Regions from separate parts of the Sphingobium aromaticiconvertens genome, predicted to be linked through region 2. Evidence: riboswitches for the same ligand, from Rfam matches in the RefSeq annotation. Region 2 holds a riboswitch; each other region holds the start of a gene.
What was found. A riboswitch is a leader RNA that binds a small molecule or an ion and turns the genes downstream of it on or off. The one in region 2 is predicted to bind cobalamin.
Positions count from the first base shown of each region.

Region 1 (5,616 bases), 1.7 Mb from region 2:
TCCCGCTGCCGATAAAAGCCACATCAGCCCGTCGCGCAGGGGCCGCCATGTGAGTAGCCAAGGCAGGTCGAAACTGTGCAACGCGGCGAACAGCCAGCGATAGGTGCGGCTGCCCGATCCCATCTGCTCCAGCAGCGCGCCAGTCGCGGGATCGACGTGCAGCCATGTCTGGACCGGATCGTCGAACACCAGTCGTAGCACGGGGAGCGGCCGCGCGTCGCTGCGCGGATCGCCGGTGCCGTACCAATAGCGGTCATAGCGATCGAGGCGCTGGGCCGCGACCAGCCGACCGTTCGGGACAGCGGCCCGCGCGATGGCCTCGATCCGGGTTTGTGCAATCGGCGCAGGTTGCGCCGTCGCGCCGTCCAGCAGTATTTTGTCCTGCGGCCCACCCCGCGCGATCATCACCGGAGTACTGCCTAGATAGATGAAGTTCACCTCGCGCGCGTCCTGTGCCACTCGCGCCAGTTGCGGCAGATCGGTCGGCACGAAGCCCGAAGGGTCGCCTGCATAACGCTCGGCAATGTCCGCACCGCCGCCATCGCGGAACCCGCCCCAGGGACTCATCGACAGCCAGCCGCTGAACACCCATGTGAGCAGGAAAAGTCCACCGATCAACCCGATGATATGATGCCATTTCATCCAGCCGCGATAGGGGCTGACCGATCCCGACTTGTGCCGCTTGGACAGCCTGACGCGCAGCAGTCCGATCCAGATGCCAGCGATCGCTCCCAGCATCCCGATGCCGGACGTCCACAAGACCGCATGCCGCCATGGGTTCTGATGGACCCGCAGCGCCGTGAATAGATCCAGTGCGGCACCGCGCCCAGCCAGTTCCAGAACCGCTCATGCGCGGTCGTGTTCTGAACGACCTCGCCGGTTTTCTGCGCGACATAGATGTCGGTTCCCGCCGCATCGGCCAGACGGACCCGCCAAAAGGGCGCCATCTTTTTATAGGCCCCCGTGACGACCCATTGGTCATGATCGACATGCGAGATCGATTCCACTGGAGCATGGACAAGGACGGCGGCGATCGCGCCTGCTCGCACAGCATCGACCGACCGAATTTCCGCGCCTATCTGTGCCGATACGGCGCGCCGCCCGTCCTTGGTCACGAAGCTATAGATGGGATCGCCACCCGTCATGCCGATCCGCATTTCGGACGGGAATGTGGCTTGTTTCAGGCTGGCGAGTGCCACGTCCGGTCCCACCTTGACCCGCGCCCAGTCGATCGGCGGAGCGCTGGCGATCCGTTCGGGTGCGCGGAACGAGGGAAATGGGACGTACATCATCACCACCCCCGACACGAACCAGATAGCGAAGAAGAGGCACAGAATGATACCGGTCCAGCGATGGAAAAAATAGAGCCATCGCTTCGTCGCGCGCCATGCGGCCTTCGAAGAAGCGGGGCGGGGAAGCGCGTATGGCGCGCCCCCGTTGGCGACCAGCGCCGCGTCAAAAGGCGACATGGATGCTCGCCTCCACCGCGCGCGGATCGCCCAGCACCCATTGCGATGCGCCATAGGTCGCCCGCACATAGGTTTCATCGAAGACGTTCCGCAGGCGCAGGCTGGCGCTCGCGCCCTCGATAAACTGCCAACGTATACCGATGTCGGTCAGCGTATAGGACGGGATGACGCGGGTGTTCGCGGCATCCTGATAGCGCTTACCGACATAGCTGACCCCGCCATCGGCGATCCAGCCATCGGCAAATTCCCAGCTTATGAAGGCATTGGCGGTCTTTGTCGCCACATTGGTGGGTCGGTTGCCCGCGCGTTGGAACAGGACGCCGCCAACGGATTCGGCGAAATCTTCATAGCGGGCGCGCAGCACCGCACCGTTGAGGGAGAGGGTGAGCCGCTCGATCGGTTCCAGCGACAAGGACGCTTCGATGCCCTTTGATGATTGCTGGCCAACCTGGACCTGGATGGTCGGGATCAACGGGTCGGAGGTCAGCAGCTTTTTCTTGATGATGTCATAGGCGGCCAGCGTCCACTGCCCGCGCGTACCCCAGAAGATATGCTTGATCCCGACCTCATATTGGCGGCCCGTGGACAGATCGAAACTGCTCTGCGTGAGGCTGGTCGAAACGAGCGCGCCGACCGGATCGGCGGCGGTCGCATATTGGCCGTAGAGCGACAGGGTGGGGATCGGATTATAGACCGCGCCCACGCGCCATGTGACCGCATCGGGCGTGCCGGTGAAATTATTGGCGGCGTTCACATAGTCGGTCTTTGTGATTTCCGGCCGATCGTAGCGCAGGCCACCAACCAGCGAGAATTGCTCGCTGAACTTCAGCCGGTCCTCGGCAAAGATCGAATACTGCCGGATCTTGTTGGTGTAGCGCGGCTTGGTCGTCGCGGTGGGCTGGTCGATGAACAGGCCGGAGACCGGGTTGATGAGGTCGATCAGGCGGGTGGCATTGTTCCCGCTATTGCTGACATTCTTGTAGCGGATGCGGTTGACGTCGAAGCCGATGACCAACTGGTTTTCAAGGCTGCCCAGACTGTGGTTCACGTTCGCGGTGGTGCGGTTCCCGGTCTGTTTCTGGATATGATAGAGTTCCAGAAAGCTGGACTGGCGGATTTGCGCGGGCGTGGTCGCGGTCGCCGGAACATAGGTGACATTCTCCGCATTGTTCCAATATTTGTTCGCCCACAGATGGTAGAAGGTGCTGCGGATGGTGATGGCGTCGGAGGGACCCCACTCGATCTTGGCCTGACTCCAATTGTCGCGGAAACGCAGCTTTGCGTCGGTGACATTATAGTTGTTGCGTCGGATCGACCGATCCAGCTTGCCGTCGATCAGTGGCACGCCGAACCATGTGCGCGGCTTTTGCGTGCTGAAATCATGCGACAGGGTGATGCTGAGGTCGGATGCGGGTTTCAACCGGATCGCGCCTGACAGCGCTAGCGCGCTGTTGTCTCCCCGATCCATCCAGCCGTCCGAACGGCGATAGCTGGCGTCGGCGCGGAAGCCGACGACATCGCTGATCGGTCCGCCCGCTCCAGCCGCGATGCTATAGGTGTCGAAGGACGCAGCGCTTGCGCGGCCGCCAATCTCCAGCGTGTCGCCCGGTTGCCTGCGGGTCACGTTCCCCGCGCCGCCGATCGCCCCCTCGCCATAAAGGACCGATGCCGGGCCGCGCAGGATTTCCACGTTTTGCGCCATCCACGGGTCGGCCGGGAAGGTCAGCGTGTTGTTATACATCCGCATCCCGTCATAGAGGGTCATCACCGAGTTCTGGCCGGTGAAACCGCGCGCCGACAGGCCATAGCCAAAGACGCCGGACGTGTTGACGATGCCTGTGGCCCGCGCCGCCGCATCCTGAATGGTGAGGTCGCCGCGCAGGCGGATCGCATCGCCGTCCAGCGTCTCGACACTGGCGGGCGTCTCCAGTGGTGTCAGGCCAAGGCGGCTGGCGCTGTCGGATTTGATGTTCAGGCGCAGTTGATCGACGACGCCCGTGACGATGATCGTCTCGCTCTCCGCATCCGGCGCGGCGGCGGGTTGCTGGGCGTGAGCAAATGTGGGCGCAACTAGAGTAAGGGCCGCAAACGCAGCCAGCGTGAAATTGTTCATGTTATCCCCCGTCGGCGTCAAACGACGTTGGGCGGGGGCGTGCCGTTCACGAACGGTCGGCGCCATGCATCGACCGGACGCCAGGGGGGACCGACACACAGAACCGATGCGGCCCCAGCCGCTCGTTCGTCGCTCAGACGGAGTTCACCGTGCCGCGGCCATCCCCTGGACCAAGGCAAGAGCGACCAGACGCCGGCAGGTCTCCTGGCTCATGGGTCATCGCTTGATATACGGCCTTCCCAGGCCTCGCAGGATTTATCGTCCGGCCCAGTGGCTGGCGGCTCGGGAACTTGCCCGTCCGCTCATGTATATCGCGCTCGCCACTTACAGTTGCAGGGACAGCTGCGGATTTGGATGGTCGCCCCCGAAAGGTTGCTCACCCACACCGCATTCCCGTTTTAATCCCCTTGCGGGGAACCGACGCGATCAATGTTCATGCAGGCGACCGATGGTCGATGCACGAACGCGGCATGCATATGAGCAGGGTTTTGAAATCGCAAGCGTCATGATGTGATCGCCTGCAACCGCCATACGCGGTTCCACGACAGATGTACCTGGGACAGCGGTGCGATGTCGATGCGCAGCGTGGCTTCCGGCGGAATGTCCAGCGCGGCTGCGATGGTCGCGCGGATCACCATGGGATGGGTGATCGCCAGCCTGTCTTCGCCCCCGGCGCATTGATCGGCGAGCCAGTCCGCCATCCGGTCCCGCACCGTTGCCAGCGACTCACCACCCGGTGCGCCGCTGGCCGGGTCGGCCATCCAGTTGGCGAAAAAATCGGGGCTATCGGCATGGAGATCGCCGAGCGCACGGCCTGCCCAGTCGCCATGATCCATATCTCGCAGCGCAATGTCGGTCTTCGCCATAATGCCCAATGCGTCGGCGGTCTGACGAGCGGCCAGTGATGGGCTGGTCAGGCAGTCGCGTCGTTCCATCCGCAGGGCTTGCGTCTTGGTGAGGCCGCCGCCGTCGATCGGATCGTCATGCCCCGGAAAGGCACCCTCGCGCATGGCGCGAGTGGCGGCGTGGCATAGCAGGATCAGGTGAATCGACAGTTAGGGTCTCCACTGTGTTTGAGAGGGGGGTGATTGACGGGGGCCATCGTTCCGGCCTAGGGCATTCACGTTAGATCGAGGAAGAAGCCGGTGTAATTCCGGCGCGGTCGCGCCACTGTTATCGTTCACCATGCCCGTCTGTCGAGGGGGATGGCAACGAGAGCCAGACCTTCCTCGGACGCACGGAAACCCCGCGGGACGCGTATATCCCGAAAGGAGCATGATCATGGCATCCGCCGCATTGTTCGCAGACGATATCTTCATCCCGGTGGGCGATGCGCCCGCCATTCCCCTACGCGACATTGCGCCCTGGGCAGTGTTCGGCCTGCTGCTGGCGATGATCTTCCTCTATTTCGTCAGCACTGAACAAGGCGCCCTGTCGCTGTTCAAGGGCATGTATATCCATGAATTCGTACATGATGGGCGGCACTTGCTGGGCTTTCCCTGCCACTAAGGCGGGGTCTGAGCCATGGTACGTAATCTATTGATACGCGGCATGTTTGCCGGCGTAATAGCGGCTGTGCTCGCAACGCTGTTTGCGCGCCTGTTCGCCGAACCGCAGGTGGACCTGGCCATCGCCTTCGAGGCTGCGCAGGCGCATGGGCACCACGTAATGGGCGCGGGTGAAGACGTCGAACTGGTCAGCCGCTCGACCCAAAAGGGGTTGGGTTTGTTCACGGCCATCACCCTCTATGGCGCGGCCCTGGGAGGTATCTTCTCGCTGCTGTTCGCTTTGGTCTATGGTCGGTTGTCCCGTCTTGGCCCACGATCGCTGGCGTTATTGCTGGCGGCCGGGGCGTTCATCGCCATCGCGCTGGTTCCCGCGCTCAAATATCCGCCAACGCCGCCTGCCGTTGGACAACATGAAACGGTCGGGTTTCGCACCCTCGTCTATTTCGCGATGATCGCCTTTTCGATCGCGGGGATGGTCTTCTCCGTCCATATCGGACGGGGCGTTGCGCGGCGGAATGGCGCCTTC
Region 1 is NZ_JBANRJ010000001.1:2,402,928-2,408,543, forward strand. Features, by position in the region: gene WFR25_RS11545 (hypothetical protein) at 1-738, opposite strand, end outside; gene WFR25_RS11550 (hypothetical protein) at 639-1,469, opposite strand; gene WFR25_RS11555 (TonB-dependent receptor) at 1,456-3,582, opposite strand; cobalamin riboswitch at 3,760-4,019, opposite strand; gene WFR25_RS11560 (histidine phosphatase family protein) at 4,086-4,637, opposite strand; gene WFR25_RS11565 (CbtB domain-containing protein) at 4,864-5,091, shown strand; gene WFR25_RS11570 (CbtA family protein) at 5,107-5,616, shown strand, end outside.
Region 1: it holds a riboswitch for cobalamin, as region 2 does, so the genes downstream of both, WFR25_RS11555 (TonB-dependent receptor) here and WFR25_RS03370 (DUF1636 domain-containing protein) in region 2, are expected to answer to the same signal.

Region 2 (5,616 bases):
ACCAGCGTTCGCCGCCCGGTGGTGGACGGCCATCAGGATCGCTCCAGAACTGCCCCAGCGCCACCGGGTCGACCTCTGCACTGCTCATGCCGTCCCAGTCGCCAAAATCGAGTTCGCGCCAGCGCGGATCGACGATCAGCGGCTGGCCCGATGCCGCTGCCAGTGCCTCGCCCGGTTGTCGCGCACGGGCGAGGTCGGACGATATATGGATGTCGATGTCCAGCCCCTTGGCCTGCGCGACGCAGGCGGCGATGCCTTCCTGCGTCGGCCTGCAATCGGTCCGCCCCAGCATGCGCCCGGTGATTTCAGGCGCGCCGTGACGCAGGAGATGGAGCAGGAATCCGGTCATGACGCTCCGGAAATGCCCGCTTCGGCAAAGGTGGCCATGCCTTCATGCGCGGCCAGCGCCGATCGGATCACCGCGACGGCGACTGCCGCGCCGCTGCCCTCACCCAGCCGCATGTCGAGTGCGAGCAGGGGCGCAAGGCCCAGCCGATCCAGCAGGCGGCCGTGGCCCGGCTCGGCCGAACGATGCCCCGCGATGCAATGATCGGTGATGGCCGGGCAGGCTGTAGCGATCGGCGCCAGCGCCGCGCAACTGATGAATCCATCAAGAACCACAGGGATGCGCCGCTGCCGTGCTGTCACGATTGCGCCGGCGATGGCGACAATCTCTCGTCCGCCAAGCCGCCGCAGCGTTTCAAACGGCGTCATGGGCGCGTCGGCATGAAAGGCGATGGCTTGTTCCACCACGACCACTTTTCGCGCGATGCCCTGGCTATCGATACCGGTGCCGGGGCCGACCCAGTCAGCGGCAGATCCACCGAAGGACCGCATGCACAGTGCGGCGGCGGCGGTCGAATTGCCGATTCCCATTTCGCCCACGACCAGCAGGTCGAGTCCGGGTTCCACGACATCCGCGCCCGCCGACAGCGCGGTCAGGCACTCCGCTTCCGTCATGGCGGGTTGGCAGGTGAAGTCCGCCGTGGGCCGATCAAGGTCCAGCGCCACAATCTTCAGGTCAAGATCGACCGCTTTGGCGAGGGCGTTGATCGCGGCGCCGCCCGCTTCGAAATTGCGGACCATCTGCGCGGTGACGTCCGCCGGGAAGGCGCTGACGCCATGGATCGTCACGCCATGATTGCCCGCAAAGATGGCGGCGCGCATGCTGTTCAACACGGGACGCTCGCGGTCCTGCCACCCGGCCAGGAACAGCGCAATGTCCTCTAGCCGTCCCAGCGAGCCAAGTGGCTTGGTGAGTTGGGCCTGTCGCGCCCGTGCGGCCTCCTGTGCGGTGGCATCTACTTTGGGGAGGTCAATCAGCGCAGCCTCGAACGCCGCAATTGTGGGAAAGCCGCTCATTCCTCGACCACAAAGCCCTGGGGTGGCGTGCGGGTGATGAAATGGCCCTTCACGCCCTGCGGCCAATGTGCAAACGGAACGCGGCCATGCTCGCTCGCCGCATAATGGACGGCATAGTCGAGAATGGCGCGGGCGGCCTCTTTGTCAGGCGTGAAGCGGCCCAGCACATAACCGACCTTGGCGGGCGCGCGCAGATGGACGGTGCAAAATTCGGTGCAGGCGAACAGGCATGGCATTTCCTGTACCGTAACGCCGTCATAGCGCGGGTCCGACGCCTTGACCGTCCGAAGCGCAGCAACCAGTTGGGCGCCGCCCCGCGTCCCGCTGTCATTTTCGCGTGCCTCGCCCGAATGGCGACAGGTGTTGCACGCAACGATGGCGGGACCATCTTCGACCGGCTTGAACTTCATCATGCCTTCGACGCGCGCATTGGTGTCGGCAGGAAGGGAGAAATAATAATGTACGGCAACATCAAACGGGCACCCATGACAACGGGCCACGTTCACGAGACATGCCGACGCACGACATGGCCCGCGCATAAGCGGCCCTGACATGTCGCCTGTCGGGTTTACCCCCGTTCGCCCGGAATCCCCTGTCCGCACGAAAGACGACCGCGACGGGCAGGTCTCCTGGCTTGCGGGTCAACACCTGTTCGAACCGCCTTCTCAGGATTGTGACAATCCCAATGGCCTGTGGTCGATGGCTCGCCGCTCACAGTTGCAGGGGCAGCCGGGGTTTTGAACCCCGTTCCCATTTTCATCCCCATTTTCAGGGGAACCTGTCGCGGGCCGACGCTTACTCAGCGCTTCATTGCGCGTCAATCAATCTGTCAATCGGGCAATCTGTCCATCGGGACGATCATGGGCGCGGCGCCAGATGTATCGATGAGGGCGTCGATGCCATAGACCGATCGCAGCCGCTCGGCGGTCAGTACCTCCATCGGCGCGCCGTCGGCGACAAGCGAACCGCCATGCATCAGCAGCAGCCGGTCGCAATAGCGCGCGGCCATCGTCAGGTCATGGAGGACCGCGACCACCAGCGCACCCGCATCCGCCTGCCGCCGCAACAGGGCCATAACATCGATCTGATGGCCCGGATCGAGCGAGGCCAGCGGTTCGTCCACGACCAGAGCGGGCGCTTCGACCGCCAGCGCGCGGGCCAGCAATGCCCTTGCGCGCTCGCCGCCCGAAAGGTCGGTGGCAATGCGGTAGCGCAGATTGGTGACATCCGCGCGATCGAGCGCCCGATCGACAGCGGCCAGATCGTCTGACGCCAGCGACGACATGGGCGCCAGATGCGGCAGTCGTCCCAGCGCGACCAGCCGTTCGACGCTGAGCGGCCAATGCAGCGTCTGCCCCTGTGGAAGATAGGCGACCTTGCGCGCCACGGCGGCGCGGGCCATCTGCGCGACTGGCTTGCTATCGATCAGAGCATTGCCGCTGCTGGCCGGGATCAGGCCCAGCATCACGCGCAACAGGCTGGATTTGCCCGCGCCGTTCGGGCCGATAATGCCGACGAGCCTGCCCGGCTCCAGCGCGGCGCTGACGTCGCGCACGACCTGGCGGCGGCCAAGGCTGACGCTGACCGAATCCAGTTGGATCGTCACCATATCCGCCGCTCCCGCATGAGGTGGAAGAGGAAGACCGGGACGCCCAGAAACGCCGTCATCACGCCAAGTTTCAGTTCGTTGGTCGACGGGATCAGGCGCACGCCTATGTCCGCCAGCGCAAGGAGCGATGCGCCCGCCAGTGCCGAGGGCAGAAGGATCGACGATGGCGCGCGGTCGGTGAGCGGGCGGATCAGATGGGGTACGATCAGGCCGACGAAACCGATCGCGCCCGACACGGCGACCGCGCCTCCCACTCCGATGGCGACGCCCAGCAGCAGGCGTAGCCGCGTGATCCGCAAATCGACGCCCAGCGCCCGCGCGCCATCCTCACCCAGCGTGAGCGCATCAAGCGCATGGCCATCGAACAACAGCAGCGCGATGCCGATGGCGATGCAGGGCAGGGCGATCAGGACATGCTGAAAGGACCGGTTCTCGATCGAACCCAGCAGCCAGGTCATGATCTCCATCGCGGCGAAGGGGTTGGGGGACAGGTTGAGGGCCAGGCTGATCCCGGCCCCGGCCAGGGTCGCGACGGCGATGCCGGCGAGGATCAGGGTCAGCGGGCTTTCCGAGTGACCGGCCAGAGCGAAAAGCAGCGCGAGTGAAATCAGGGCGGCGGTAATCGCCATCAGGGGGAGAAGTAGCGGGTGCAACTCTGCAAGCCCGAAATAGATGGCGCCAACGGCCCCCAGCGCGGCGCTGTTGGATGCGCCAAGGACCGATGGTTCGGCCAGCGGATTGCGAAGATAGCCCTGCAACGTCGCCCCGGCGAGGCCCAGCATGGCGCCCACGGCAAGGGCGATGATCGTGCGCGGCAGTCGCAGGTCGATCAGGATCGCCGATGCGACCGGATCGCCATGCCCCGTCAGCGCGGCCAGTGCGCGTGCCGGAGCGATCGACACCGCGCCCAACAGCATCGACGTTGTCGCGACGACGACCATCAGCGCCAGCAGGGCCAGCATCATCGCGGGCCTGCGCCAGCTAGGGACAAGGTGGCCAAGAACAGGATTGAACGTCAAGAAAATCCTCTTAGTCGATCGCTTGCCCCAGCGCGCTTGTGTCGCGGGACCGTATGGCTATGCATGACGGCGTCATGCCCTATCGCTCTTATCGTTCGTTCGTCAAAATTATAGCGGTGTTTGCCGCAATCGCGTCGCTGGGCGCTGTTGCTCAGGCGGGTGAAGGCAGGCGACCCCAGCGGATCGTCTCGCTCAACCTGTGCGCCGACCAATATCTGATCGCGCTGGCCGATCCGGGCCAGATTGCGGGGCTTACCCATAATGCTACCGATCCGGCCATGTCGGCGGGTGCCGCCAGGGCGCGGGGGCTGCCGATCATGGGGCAATCGGCGGAGGAGATATTGGCGATCAACCCGGACCTCATCATTGGCGCGCCTGCCCGTCGTAGCGGCGTCATGGCCGCGCTTAACGGGCGTGATTATCGCATGGTCGACCTTAAATCCGCCGAAAACTACGGGGACATCATCGCGCAGATCCGGCAAGTGGCGGCGGCGATCGGGCAGGGGCCGCGTGGAGAGGCGATGATCGCGCGGATGAACAGGGAGCTGACCGCACTGCCCCGGCTGCCGGGCAAGCCGGTCGCGGCCTATTATCAGCGTCGCGGCTATATGACGGGGACGGGCACGCTGGTGGATGACCTGATGAGGCGCGTCGGCCTCACCAATCTTGCCGGTAAACTTGGCAAGCCGTCGCTTTCCCAACTGTCGCTGGAGGAAATGATTATGGCCAATCCCGACTATCTGGTGGTCGAGAGCGCCACCGACCGGATCACCGATCAGGGCACGGAAATGCTGCATCATCCGATACTGGATGGCATCCCTCGACTGCGCGTGCCGCAGGCATGGACCGTCTGCGGCGGCCCTGCCTATGTGCTGGCAGCGCGCAGCCTGTCCCAACAAATACAACAGACTCAGGCTAGGACCGGGACAGGGGCGAAGCGGATTAACGCTCGCTGACATGCGCTCGCCAGTCCCGCCGTGCCTGCCAGCCGCGCCGATCAAGTTCGGGTATGTCTGACGGCGCCTTTGCATAGCCGATGCAGAGCAGGGCAATGAAATGCCACTGAGCGGGCGCATCCAGCAAGTCTGCGAGCCAGTCAGGTTCAAGGATCGACACCCAGCCAAGGCCGATGCCGCGACTCTGCGCCGTCAGCCACAGCGTATGGATCGCCATGATGGTCGAATAACGCAATGCTTCGGGCATGGTGGCGATGCCCAACCCATGGCCTTCGCGGGGGCTTTCATCGGAAAAGACCGCCACGATCTCCGGCGCTTCACGCAGGCCATGGAGTTTTAGCGAGGCGTAGAGCGCGGCCTGTTCCGCCTGCGTATAGCGTTCGCCCGCCTGTCGCGCGGCGGCATCGACATGGTCGGCAAGCGTGGTGCGGAGCGCAGGCGTGCGGAGGCGGACGAAGCGCCACGGCTGCGCGTTGCCGACTGACGGGGCAAGTCTGGTGGCGGCGAACAGTCGGTCCATTTCGTCTTCGGGCACCGGGCGGGTATCGAAATGCCGGACATCACGCCGCCAGACCAGCAGCTTTTCAAGGTCGCTTGCCTGTGTGGCTTCTGCGCTCGATGGCCCGTCATCCGGCATCAGAACTCGATACCGGCCTGCGCCCTGACACCC
Region 2 is NZ_JBANRJ010000001.1:659,436-665,051, forward strand. Features, by position in the region: gene WFR25_RS03360 (histidine phosphatase family protein) at 1-349, opposite strand, end outside; gene cobT (nicotinate-nucleotide--dimethylbenzimidazole phosphoribosyltransferase) at 346-1,362, opposite strand; gene WFR25_RS03370 (DUF1636 domain-containing protein) at 1,359-1,775, opposite strand; cobalamin riboswitch at 1,965-2,159, opposite strand; gene WFR25_RS03375 (ABC transporter ATP-binding protein) at 2,192-2,971, opposite strand; gene WFR25_RS03380 (FecCD family ABC transporter permease) at 2,965-3,936, opposite strand; gene WFR25_RS03385 (ABC transporter substrate-binding protein) at 4,065-4,946, shown strand; gene bluB (5,6-dimethylbenzimidazole synthase) at 4,933-5,583, opposite strand; gene cobO (cob(I)yrinic acid a,c-diamide adenosyltransferase) at 5,583-5,616, opposite strand, start outside.

Region 3 (5,616 bases), 4.2 Mb from region 2:
AATATCTCATGCTGGCTCTGAACGGCCCGACATCCGGCGAAGGCGACGAGGAACGCTGCAATCGCTGGTATGAGGATGTCCACATGCCGGACTTCCGCAAGATCGACGCTGTCAAAAGCGCGCGACGCTATCAGGTCGTGCGCGGCAACCTACCGGGCATGGAAGCATGGCCCTACGTCACCGCTTATGAGATCGACACCGACGACCTCGTGGCCGTTTCCAAACGCCTGGCAACCGAGGTCGGCCCGGCGCATCCGACCATGGATCGGGAGCGCTCTGCCCATATCTGGGCCATCCAGATCAGCGGCGACGACTGACACCGTCTGCGGGGCGGTCCGGCTGAGGCCGACCGCCCCACCAGCTTCAAACCAGGCCGGAAAGCCGGCGGCCCACCAAGGGCCAAATCAAAAATGGGAGAGGTAATGACCAAGCTATTGGCGTCCACACTGTGGGCATCCGCATCCATGATCGCGCTGGGAACTGGTGCATCATCCGCTGCACAGACCGGCGGCGACCCGACGGACATCATCGTGACCGCGCGGCGGGTCGAGGAACGGCTACAGGATGTGCCGATCTCCATCACCGTGTTCAATCAAGGGCAACTCGACAACCGGAACATCAACAGCGGTAACGATCTGGCGACCTATACGCCCTCGCTCAGCGCCAATAGCCGTTTTGGCACCGACAATGCGAGTTTCGCCATCCGCGGCTTTTCGCAGGAATCGCGCACTACGGCATCGGTGGGCATCTATTTCGCCGATGTCGTGGCGCCACGCGGCGGTACTGCGTCCATCGGCAGTGGCGATGGCGCTGGTCCTGGTTCCTTCTTCGACCTTCAGAACGTCCAGGTGTTGAAAGGTCCGCAGGGCACTCTGTTCGGTCGCAACACCACCGGCGGCGCAGTCCTGCTGGTCCCCCGGCGTCCCGGCGAGGATTTTGAGGGTTATGTGGAAGGATCGGTCGGCAATTATGACCTGCGGCGGTTGCAAGGGGTTATCAACACACCCCTGGGCGACACTGCTCGCCTGCGGATCGGCTTCGACCGGCAGGTCCGCGACGGTTATATGAAGAATATTTCGGGCATCGGGCCGGATGATTTCGCCGATCTCGATTACTGGGCGCTGCGCGCCAGCCTGGTCATCGACCTGACGCCCAATCTCGAAAACTACACCATCCTTTCCTATCTCCATTCCAGCACCAACGGGCAATTGCCCCAGGTATCGGCCTGCAACAACGCCATTTTTCCGCAAGGCCAACCGATTTGCGATCAGATCGATCGACAACGGGGCCAGAGCAAATTCGCGGTCCAATCCGCCGTCGCCGACCCGCTCAGCCTGGTGCGCCAATGGCAGATCATCAACACGACGACCTGGCAGGCGACCGACCAGCTTACGGTCAAGAACATCGCCAGCTACTCGCAATTCTATAACCGTATCCGGTCGGACTTCTTTGGCGTCGATGCGATCGTCCCCCCGTCGCAGACCAACCCGCGAACAGGCGCCGTGGTCGCGGGCGGCGCTCTGACCGGCGCGCATGGCTCGTTCAACACATCCTTCGCGCCGCCGGGCGGCTCGCTCGCCGATCAGGAGAACGTCACCGAGGAATTGCAGTTTCAGGGACGCGGTTTTGGCGGCAAGCTGAACTGGCAGGCGGGCGGTTATCTGGAGCTTAGCAATCCGCTGGGCGACAACAGCATCTATGCCGCGACACGGCTGATCTGCACAGACAGGTTCGCCTTTCAATGCGCGAACTTCCCCGGCACGACAGGCTCGCTTACGATCCAGCGCTTCCGCGCCTCTTTCCACAATTACGCGCTCTATGGTCAGGCCTCCTACAGCCTGACAGACCATCTGAAACTGACCGGCGGGTTCCGCTACACCTGGGACGTTTCGCGGGCACGCGCGCTGAACGCCCAGTTCCTGTTCCCGGCCGGATCGGCGCCCGTCGGCCGCTGCGCCAATCCCACGTTGCGCCCGGCAGGCAATCCTCCGATCACCAGCCTCAACCAGTGCCTCGACAGACCCGTCCAAAGGAGCGACGCGCCCACATGGCTGCTGGGGCTGGACTATACGCCCATGGATGACTTCCTCATCTACGCCAAATATGCGCGCGGCTATCGGCAGGGCAGCGTCAATCCGCTCGCGGCGGGTGGTTTCACCACCTATGATCCAGAAAAGGTGGAGGCCTATGAGATCGGCGTGAAAGCGAGTTGGCACGGCGCTGTTCCCGGCAATCTGAACCTTGCGGGCTTCTACAACGATCTGTCGAACCAGCAGATAGCCCTTGGCCTCACATCCTCGCCAGCGCGCGGCTCGGCGCCGCCGAACAACGCCATCGTCAATATCGGGCAATCGCGGTTGAAAGGGGTCGAGGTCGAAACAAGCCTTGGTCCGGTCGCCGGCTTTCGCATCGATGCAAGCTATGCCTATATCGATGCGAAGCTGAAAACGACCGTAACCCCCACCTTCCCCGCCGATAGTCCCTATGACGGGTTCATTCCGATCAACCCCGGACAACCCGCCCCCTACACCCCCAAGCATAAACTTTCACTCACCGGCACGTACACGCTGCCACTTCCTGAAAGCGTCGGGGACGTGTCAGTCTCGGCAACCTACAGCTATATCGACAAGCAGGTCATTTTCAGCACGACCTACGGCACGCTACCCTCTTACGAGTTGCTCAATTTCAATCTGAACTGGCGTGAGGTCGCCGGCAGCCCGATCGACCTGTCGCTATTTGCGACCAATGTCACCAACAAGCGCTACGCCGTCGCAGTGAATGACATGCACGCCTCCGGCGGCTTCGTGTCCTATCTGTACGGTCAGCCGCGTATGTACGGCCTGCGCCTACGCTATGCCTTTGGAGGTTAGAAGGATCGGCCAGGCCGTGCGTCATTGAGGCCTGGTCCCCTGCAAGCCCGCCAGCCCGCCAGCCCGCCAGCCCGAGTGCGTGGATGTCTCGTCGCCATGCTGCCGGGCATCGCGGTCCTTGCGCAGTTAGCCAATCTCAATTAACGGCCCGTTTGCCTGCTCGCCGGTTTTTCCGATCGAGCGGGCATGATCGCGCCGGTACTCCGCAAGGGGTTTAAAATGGGAACGCGGTGCGGATGGCCTGTGCTGTCCTGATCCGAGGCTGTCCCTGCAACTGTAAATGGCGAGCGTGATGCATAGGGGTGAAAGACCGGAAAGGTCATTTCGCCAGCCACTGGGCCGGACGATGCAGCAGCATCCAGAGCCTGGGAAGGCCGTGCATCAGGCGATGACCCATGAGCCAGGAGACCTGCCAGCGCACCGGTCGCTCTTGCCTTGGTCCAGGGGATGGTCATGGCACGGTCTTTCTCCGTCTGAGCGACGAACCTGTGCGGCCGGGGCCGCATCAGTGCGTGGTGTCGGGCGACAAGCGCCCACCCGTCTTCGCGCATCGACCGATCAACCCTGATCGGCACGCCCCGCCGCCTCATGCTCAGGCGCGGGGGAATGACCATGTTCAAGACCAGTTTCGTGTCGCTTTTGGCCATAGCAGTGGCGACACCCGCCTTTGCCCAGGCTGATCCCAACCAACTCCCGATGGGCTATGCGGGCGAACCAATCGTCATCACCGCCTCCCGATCGGGCGAGGGCGTGCCAGTGAGTCAGCTCGGCGCATCGGTGACGGTGCTTGAGGCACAGACGCTCGACAATCGCCAGACGCGCATCGTGTCCGACATATTGCGCGACGTGCCCGGCCTGGCGATCAGCCGTAGCGGCGCGATCGGCAGCCCGACGCAGGTGCGCATCCGCGGGTCGGAGGGCAACCATGTGCTGGTTCTGATCGACGGGATCGAGGCGGCCGACCCTTATCAGGGCGAATATGATTTCGGCACGCTGCTCGCGGACCCTGCGGCCCGGATAGAAGTGCTGCGCGGTCAGCAATCGTCGCTCTATGGGTCGGATGCCATTGGCGGCGTCATTCATTACATCACCCTGACAGGCGCCGAAGCGCCGGGGTTCAGCGCCCGCGCGGAAGGGGGCTCCTTTGGCACCTATAGCGGCAGCGCGCGCACCGCGGGCGTTGCAGGCACCCTCGATTACGCGGTGTCCGGGACTTATTATCACACGCGCGGCACGCCGACCGCCCGCCTTGGCACGCGTGACGTCGGGTCGGACAATGCGGGCTTCAGCGCCAAGCTGATCTGGTCCCCCTCTGACAATTTCAAGCTGATCGGGGTTGCCCGCTACAGCTATACCGACGTGGACACCAACAACAATGAGAGCGATCCGGCCAGCCCGCTGTTCGGCACCATCGTCGACACCCCCGGCGCCTATCAGAAGAATGAAGGTTTTTACGGCCTGTTGCGCGCCGAGTTCACGGCGCTTGATGGTCGCTGGACCAATGCGCTGTCCGGCCAGATCGCTGACACAACGCGCAAAGGCTTTATCGCGTCCGGCCTCGATTATGGCGACAAGGGGCAGCGCTATAAGGGATCGTTCACCAGCAGCCTGAAGTTCGGCACCGATACGGTCGTCCACCGCCTGACCGCCGCCGTCGATGTCGAGCGCGAGCAGTTCCAGAACATCACCCCCTCCCCCTTCGCCTTTCAGGGCAAGCGCCACACCGACAATGTCGGTCTGGTCGGGCAATATGAGCTGCTGGTCGACGAGGCGCTTTCGCTGGGCGCCTCGATACGCCGGGATGAAAATAATCGCTTCGACGACACCACCACATGGCGCGCGCAGGGCAGCTATCGCTTCGCCACCGGCACGCGCATCCGTGGCGCCTATGGCACGGGCGTCAAGAATCCCGGCTATTTCGAACTGTTTGGCTTTACCGACGGCCAGTATATCGGCAACCCGAACCTGAAGCCTGAAAAGTCGCAAGGCTGGGAAGCCGGCATCGAACAGAGCATCGGTGGCGACAAGGCGACGATCGGCGCGACCTGGTTCGACAGCAAGCTGAAGGACGAGATTTACACAACCTACCCCGCACCCGATTTCATCGCGACGCCGGGCAATCGCACCACCGACTCCAAACAGCATGGTCTGGAGGTTTTCGTCAGCGCACGGCCGATCCCGCAGATCCGGTTGGACGCCGCCTATACCTATCTGAAAGCCCGAGAGGATGGCATCGTCGAAGTCCGGCGGCCCAAGCATATCGGCAGCTTCAACACGACCGTCTTTAGCACCGACCAGCGCTTCTCGGGCACGCTGACGCTGCGTTATAATGGGCGGCAGGAGGATGTGGCCTTTACTGATCCGAGCTTTATCCCGGTTCGGGTCAGCCTGCGTGACTATGTGCTCGTCAACCTGAACGCCGAATATAAGCTGCGGGACAATATTGCGATCTTCGGTCGGGTCGAGAATCTGACCGACGAGCAGTATGAGGAAGTGTTCAGCTTCGCCACGCAGGGTCGCGCAGCCTATGGCGGTGTGCGCGTGCGCTTCTAAAGATGACGGGGAGGGCCTGGGCGCTCTCCCCCCTAGTCCAGCATCGCGGCGAGCGCGGGGGTCATATATTCACGCCCCCTCGCCCCTTCGCGCCGGATCAGCAACGCAGCCAGCCCTTCGCGAGTAGCGAGCGCCATGCCCCGGTCGGGACCAAGAACAGTGATGGCAGTCGCCCAGGCGTCGGCCAGCATCG
Region 3 is NZ_JBANRJ010000001.1:4,877,532-4,883,147, forward strand. Features, by position in the region: gene WFR25_RS23690 (hypothetical protein) at 1-317, shown strand, start outside; gene WFR25_RS23695 (TonB-dependent receptor) at 423-2,870, shown strand; cobalamin riboswitch at 3,050-3,301, shown strand; gene WFR25_RS23700 (TonB-dependent receptor plug domain-containing protein) at 3,477-5,423, shown strand; gene WFR25_RS23705 (FAD:protein FMN transferase) at 5,456-5,616, opposite strand, start outside.
Region 3: it holds a riboswitch for cobalamin, as region 2 does, so the genes downstream of both, WFR25_RS23700 (TonB-dependent receptor plug domain-containing protein) here and WFR25_RS03370 (DUF1636 domain-containing protein) in region 2, are expected to answer to the same signal.

Region 4 (5,616 bases), 1.4 Mb from region 2:
ACATTGACCAGACACAGGCGACGACGATCGGCGATCTGCTGGAGGCTATGCCGGGCGTTAACGTACAGGGTGGCGTCGGCCAGTTGGGGCAGGGGTTCAACATTCGCGGCATGGGCACCGCGATCGGCGATTCCGACAACCGCATCCTGATGACCGTCGATGGCGTCACCAAATTCTACGAACAATATCGGATGGGCGCCCTGTTCAGTGAACCTGAACTCTACAAGCGGGTGGAAGTGCTGCGCGGCCCCGCGTCTTCGACCCTGTACGGCGCGGGCGCGCTGGCGGGGGTCATCAATTTCACGACCAAGGATGCGTCCGACTTCCTGAAGGATGGCGATCCGCTGGCCGTTCGCCTGAAGGCCGCGACCGAAACCAATGCGGAGGCGCATACGCTTTCGGGCATCGTCGCCGCGCAGCCGACCGAAGGCGTGGAACTGCTGGGCAGTTATAACTACCGCCGCAGTGACGATTATCGCAGCGGCAATGGCGATATAGTGCCCGCCTCGGCGACTCTTTCGGATAGCTGGCTGGTCAAGGGCCGGGTATCGATCGGCGGGAACAAGAAGCACGCGATCTGGGCGTCCTATCAGGACTGGATCAGCGACGCGCCGCAGGTTTATGACCAGATTTCGGCTGCTACCGGCAGTTCGCTGATGCGCCGCCGCGTCCACGACAAGACTGCCGTGCTGGGCTATGTCAACGACTTCAATGGCAGCAAGCTGCTGAATGTCGAGGCGCAGGTCGCCTATTCGCTGTCGAAGGTCCATCAGACCGAAACGACCTTTCTGGGCGCGAACCTGGAATATTCCGATTTCTCCTATGAAAGCTGGCAGGGGAAGATCCAGAACACCAGCGAGTTCGACCTGGGCGGCGACTGGAACAGCTTCCTGATCGTCGGCGCGCAATGGAGCGAGCAGAAGCGCCGCAATCCACGCGTCGCTTTTGACGGGACGGTGACGCCGGGCGCGGGCACGCATCCCGAAGGCGACATGTCCCGCTATGGCCTGTTCGGGCAGTTGGAAATCAGTTGGTCCGACAAGCTGATGATCATTCCCGGCGTGCGGGTGGACTGGACGGACCTGAAGCCCGGCGCGACCGTCGTTGGTGGCACGGTGCTGACCAATAATGTGAAGGATAGCGGCGTATCGCCCAAGCTCGCCGCCATCTATTCGCTGACCGACTGGTTCGGCGTCTTTGGATCGGTGGCGCGCACTGTGCGGATGCCCAATATCGACGAAACCTTCACGCGCAGCGCCACGCGTCCGGCCAATCCCAATCTGCGCCCCGAAAAATCGCAGAATATCGAAGGGGGCTTCACTTTGTCCTTCGACGGCCTGGCGGCTAGGACCGACAAGCTGCGGTTGAAGACCACTCTCTTCCGCAATGACGTCAAGGATCTGATCATCAACGCGGCGGGGGCCGTCGGCACACCCTATTTCACCAATGTCGGCCGTTCGCGTTTCAAGGGCGTGGAGGTCGAGGCGGAATATGGCGTCGGCGGGTTCTTCGCGCGCGGCAATGCCTCCTTCATCGACGGCAAGGACCGGGCGACGGGCAATTATCTCAATACCATCCCGGCGAACGATTATCGCCTGACGCTGGGCTATGCCGACGCGGACACCGGCCTGTCGGGTGGCTGGACCGGCGAATTTGCCGAGCGGCAGGACAAGGTCACGACCGGTCCCTTCTCCTCCGCCGGATCTGGTATCGCTACGACGGGCTATAGTGTCCAAAACATATTCCTCTCGTTCAAACCGCGTAGCGGCCCGGCGGAGGGGTTCGAGTTCCGGATCGCAGCAGACAATATCTTCGACAGGCAATATCGCCGCCATCTGTCCTCGCTCGCGGCGGAAGGGCAGACGTTCAAGTTCACCGTGGCGAACACTTTCTGACGCCATGGCTGGGGGACGGCATTCTTTCCGCATCGGCCTTCCGGCGGTGGCTTCGCTGCTGGTGAATGCGCTGTTGATCGCAGCGCTGCTGAACCTTGGCATGGGGCGCAAGGTGGAAAGGGCGGACGAGCCATCGCTGACGGTGATGTCGCTGGCGGTGCTCAAGGGCGCGGAGGAGGGCGCCGAGGAAGCGAAGGCGGCGGTGCAACAGCCGCCTGCGCCACCCGCGCAAGCAGCGCAGGATGCGCCCCCGGCTCCGACTGTTCCCGTGCGTGTACCTGTGCCGGTCGCGCTGCCCTTTACTGCGCCCCGGTTGCAGGCGACGGCGCCCGTCCAGCAGGCGGCAACGGCAAATATTCCCTCTGCCGCCGTGGCGGTATCCGCACCGCCCGCGCCACCCGTGCGGCGGGGAACGGCAGATGGGCTGGACGTGAACGCTCCTGCTGGCACCAGCCATAGCTATGCCGCACGAGTACGGTCGTGGTTGTACGCTCATAAACTCTATCCCCGCCGCGCGCGTATGCGGCGCGAGGAAGGTGTGGTGCGGGTGCGTTTCGTGATCGACCGTGCCGGACTTTTGCTGGAAGGCAATGTCATCGCAAGTTCCGGGCGGACGTCGCTGGATGAAGAGGCCGCCGCGATGATGCAGCGCGCCTCGCCTTTCCCCAAGGCGCCCCGCGACATCGGCGGTGAGCGCATTGAATTCACCGCACCGATTGAGTTCATCCTGCCGGTCTGACGTCTCCTCGAACAGTTGGGCAATTGGCATACTGAATTTTTTGCTCTAGGCGACGTTGCAGGCTGGCTTCGTACCAGTCCGTATTGATCGCGCTGGTGCCCCGATGGGGCTTGAATGGGAATGCGGTGCGGGGGCGACCCCAAATCCGCAGCTGTCCCTGCAACTGTAAGCGGTGAGTGCGATGCACAAGGCTCCTTTCGAGGGGGCCAGCCACTGGACTTCATGTTCGGGAAGGCCGTGCATCCTGCTTTGACCCGCGAGCCAGGAGACCTGCCAGCGCACCGGTCGCTCTTGCCTTGGTCCAGGGGATGGTCACGGCTCGGTACTCCGCGTGAGCGACGATCCTTTGCGGCTGGGGCTGCATCGGTGCGTAATGACGGGCGCTTTTGTCTTGCGCCCGCCCGTCTCGCGCATCGACCGACATGGTGTCGGCAAGCCCCGGTTTTCGTTGCTCGGCGTGGGGTGGAGTGGACAATGCGCGTCGCGTCGAAGCGCTTCATGACCCGTGAGCCAGGCGCGGCGCTCGTCCGTCAGGATCGCCGCGCGTGAGCGGTTATGCCGTCAGCGGATGGTGCCCGACCGCCTGGCGTCCTATGATGGCGGGCGACGGCCTGCTGGTGCGCGTCAGGCCGCGATTGGCGCGGATGACGGGCGAACAGGTGGTGGGCCTGTGCGAAGTGGCTGCGCGTTTTGGCAATGGCCTGATCGATGTCACCAACCGTGCCAACCTGCAAATCCGGGGCTTGCGCGACAGCGCCATGTCCGCCTTGCTGGACAGGCTCGTCGACCTTGATCTGGTGGGTGCCGATCCCATGATGGAGGCGCGGCGCACTATCCTGATCGCACCGGACTGGCGGCGGGGTGATGACAGCGCGCAGGTCGCCAACGGATTGATGGCACGGCTGGCTGCCCTGCCCGAATTGCCTGCGAAGGTCGGGTTTGCCGTCGATGCTGGCACGGCCCCGATATTGGGTGCTGATCCGGCGGATTTTCGGATCGAACGGGGCGAGAGCAGAGGCCTGATCCTGCGCGCAGATGGGCGGGAGTTAGGCGTGCCGGTCGCGGTGAACGAGGCTGCGGACGCAATGGTTGCGCTGGCGCACTGGTTCGTGGAAACCGGCGGCGCGGAGGCGGGCAGGATGTCCCGTCACGCCATACCCTTGCCCGCATGGGCGCAGGGGCATGTTCGTCCGGCGCCCACCCGCCCGGCGATACTGCCGGGGTGTCATGCACTGGGCTGCGTCTATGGCGTTCCCTTTGGCAGCATGGAGGCATCCGCCCTTGCGGCGCTAATGACGGATAGCGGGGCAGAGGCTGCGCGTGTCACGCCATGGCGCACCCTGTTGCTGGAAGGCGCATCGTCGGTCGATGCCCAGGGCTTCGTGACGGACGCCGCCGATCCAGCCCTGCGTGTCGACGCTTGTCCCGGCGCGCCAGCCTGTCCGCAGGCGACGGTGGAAACCCGCGCCCTGGCCATGCGCCTTGCCCCGCATATCGCGGGCCGTCTGCATATGTCGGGCTGCGCGAAGGGCTGCGCCCGTGTCGGTCCTGCCAATGTCACCCTCACCGGATGCGATGGCCTGTTCGATCTGGCGTTCGACGCCCGTGCCGGTGATCCGCCTATCCGGGCAAGCCTGCGAACGGACCAACTGCTTGCCCATTTCGGAGCCGATTGATGCCGCATATCTACGAAACCGATGGCGCGGCAATCTACCGCCAATCCTTTGCGACGATCCGGGCGGAGGCCGATCTGGCGCGCTTCACCGCGGATGAAGAGCGGATAGCGGTCCGCATGATCCACGCCGCCGGGCTGGTGGGCCTCGCCGCCCATATCCGCTTCTCGCCGGACTTCGCGACGGCGGCGGGGGCGGCCATGGCGAATGGCGCGCCGATCCTGTGCGATGCGCGGATGGTGAGCGAGGGGATCACGCGCGCCCGGCTGTCTGCCGACAATGCCATCATCTGCACGCTGCACGATCCCGACGTGCCCGAACGGGCGCGGGCGATGGCTAACACACGGTCGGCGGCGGCGCTGGAACATTGGCGTCCGCATCTCGCTGGAGCGGTGGTGGCAATCGGCAATGCGCCCACGGCCCTGTTCCATCTGCTCAATATGCTGGAAGACCCGGCCTGTCCCCGCCCGGTGGCGATCATTGGCTGCCCCGTCGGCTTTGTCGGCGCGATGGAGTCCAAGGCTGCCTTGTGGGAGGTGCAGCCCGTACCCTGCTGCATCGTGGAGGGCCGCATGGGCGGCAGCGCGATCACCGTGGCCGCAATCAACGCTCTGGCGAGTCCCGTCGAATGAAGATCGGCACTATCCATGGAGTCGGGCTGGGACCGGGCGCGCAGGACCTGATGAGTGTCCGGGCCGACCGGCTGGTACGCGGCGCCCGCCATGTCGCCTATTTCCGCAAGGCGGGCAGGCCGGGGCAGGCGCGCCGTATCGTCGAGGGCATGTTGCGTGGCGACGTCATCGAAATTCCGATGGAATATCCGGTGACCACGGAAATCCCGCGGTCCGACCCGCGCTATAATGAAAGCCTGTCGTCCTTCTACACTGGCTGTACCCGGCATCTGGCGACGCTGACGCAGGCGGGGGAGGATGTCGTGGTCCTGTGTGAAGGCGACCCGTTTTTCTACGGATCGTTCATGCATCTTTACACCCGGCTGTCCGGTCTGACGCCGGTGACGGTCGTGCCGGGTATCACCGGCATGTCGGGGGCATGGACGGCCTGCGGTTCGCCGATGACCTGGGGCGATGATGTGCTCACCGTCCTGATGGCGACCCTGCCCGAAGAGGACCTCACCCGCCGCATCCGCGATACCGATGCGCTGGTGGTTATGAAAATCGGCCGAAACCTCGCCAAATTGCGCCGGGCGGTGGAGGCTGCGGGGCGTGAAGCGGAGGCCTATCTGGTGGAATATGCGGCGATGGTGGATCAGCGCGTGACCCGGCTGTGCGAGGCGGATGTCGTCACGCCT
Region 4 is NZ_JBANRJ010000001.1:2,077,773-2,083,388, forward strand. Features, by position in the region: gene WFR25_RS09940 (TonB-dependent receptor domain-containing protein) at 1-1,895, shown strand, start outside; gene WFR25_RS09945 (energy transducer TonB) at 1,900-2,634, shown strand; cobalamin riboswitch at 2,711-2,926, shown strand; gene WFR25_RS09950 (cobalamin biosynthesis protein CobG) at 3,180-4,310, shown strand; gene WFR25_RS09955 (precorrin-8X methylmutase) at 4,310-4,939, shown strand; gene cobI (precorrin-2 C(20)-methyltransferase) at 4,936-5,616, shown strand, end outside.
Region 4: it holds a riboswitch for cobalamin, as region 2 does, so the genes downstream of both, WFR25_RS09950 (cobalamin biosynthesis protein CobG) here and WFR25_RS03370 (DUF1636 domain-containing protein) in region 2, are expected to answer to the same signal.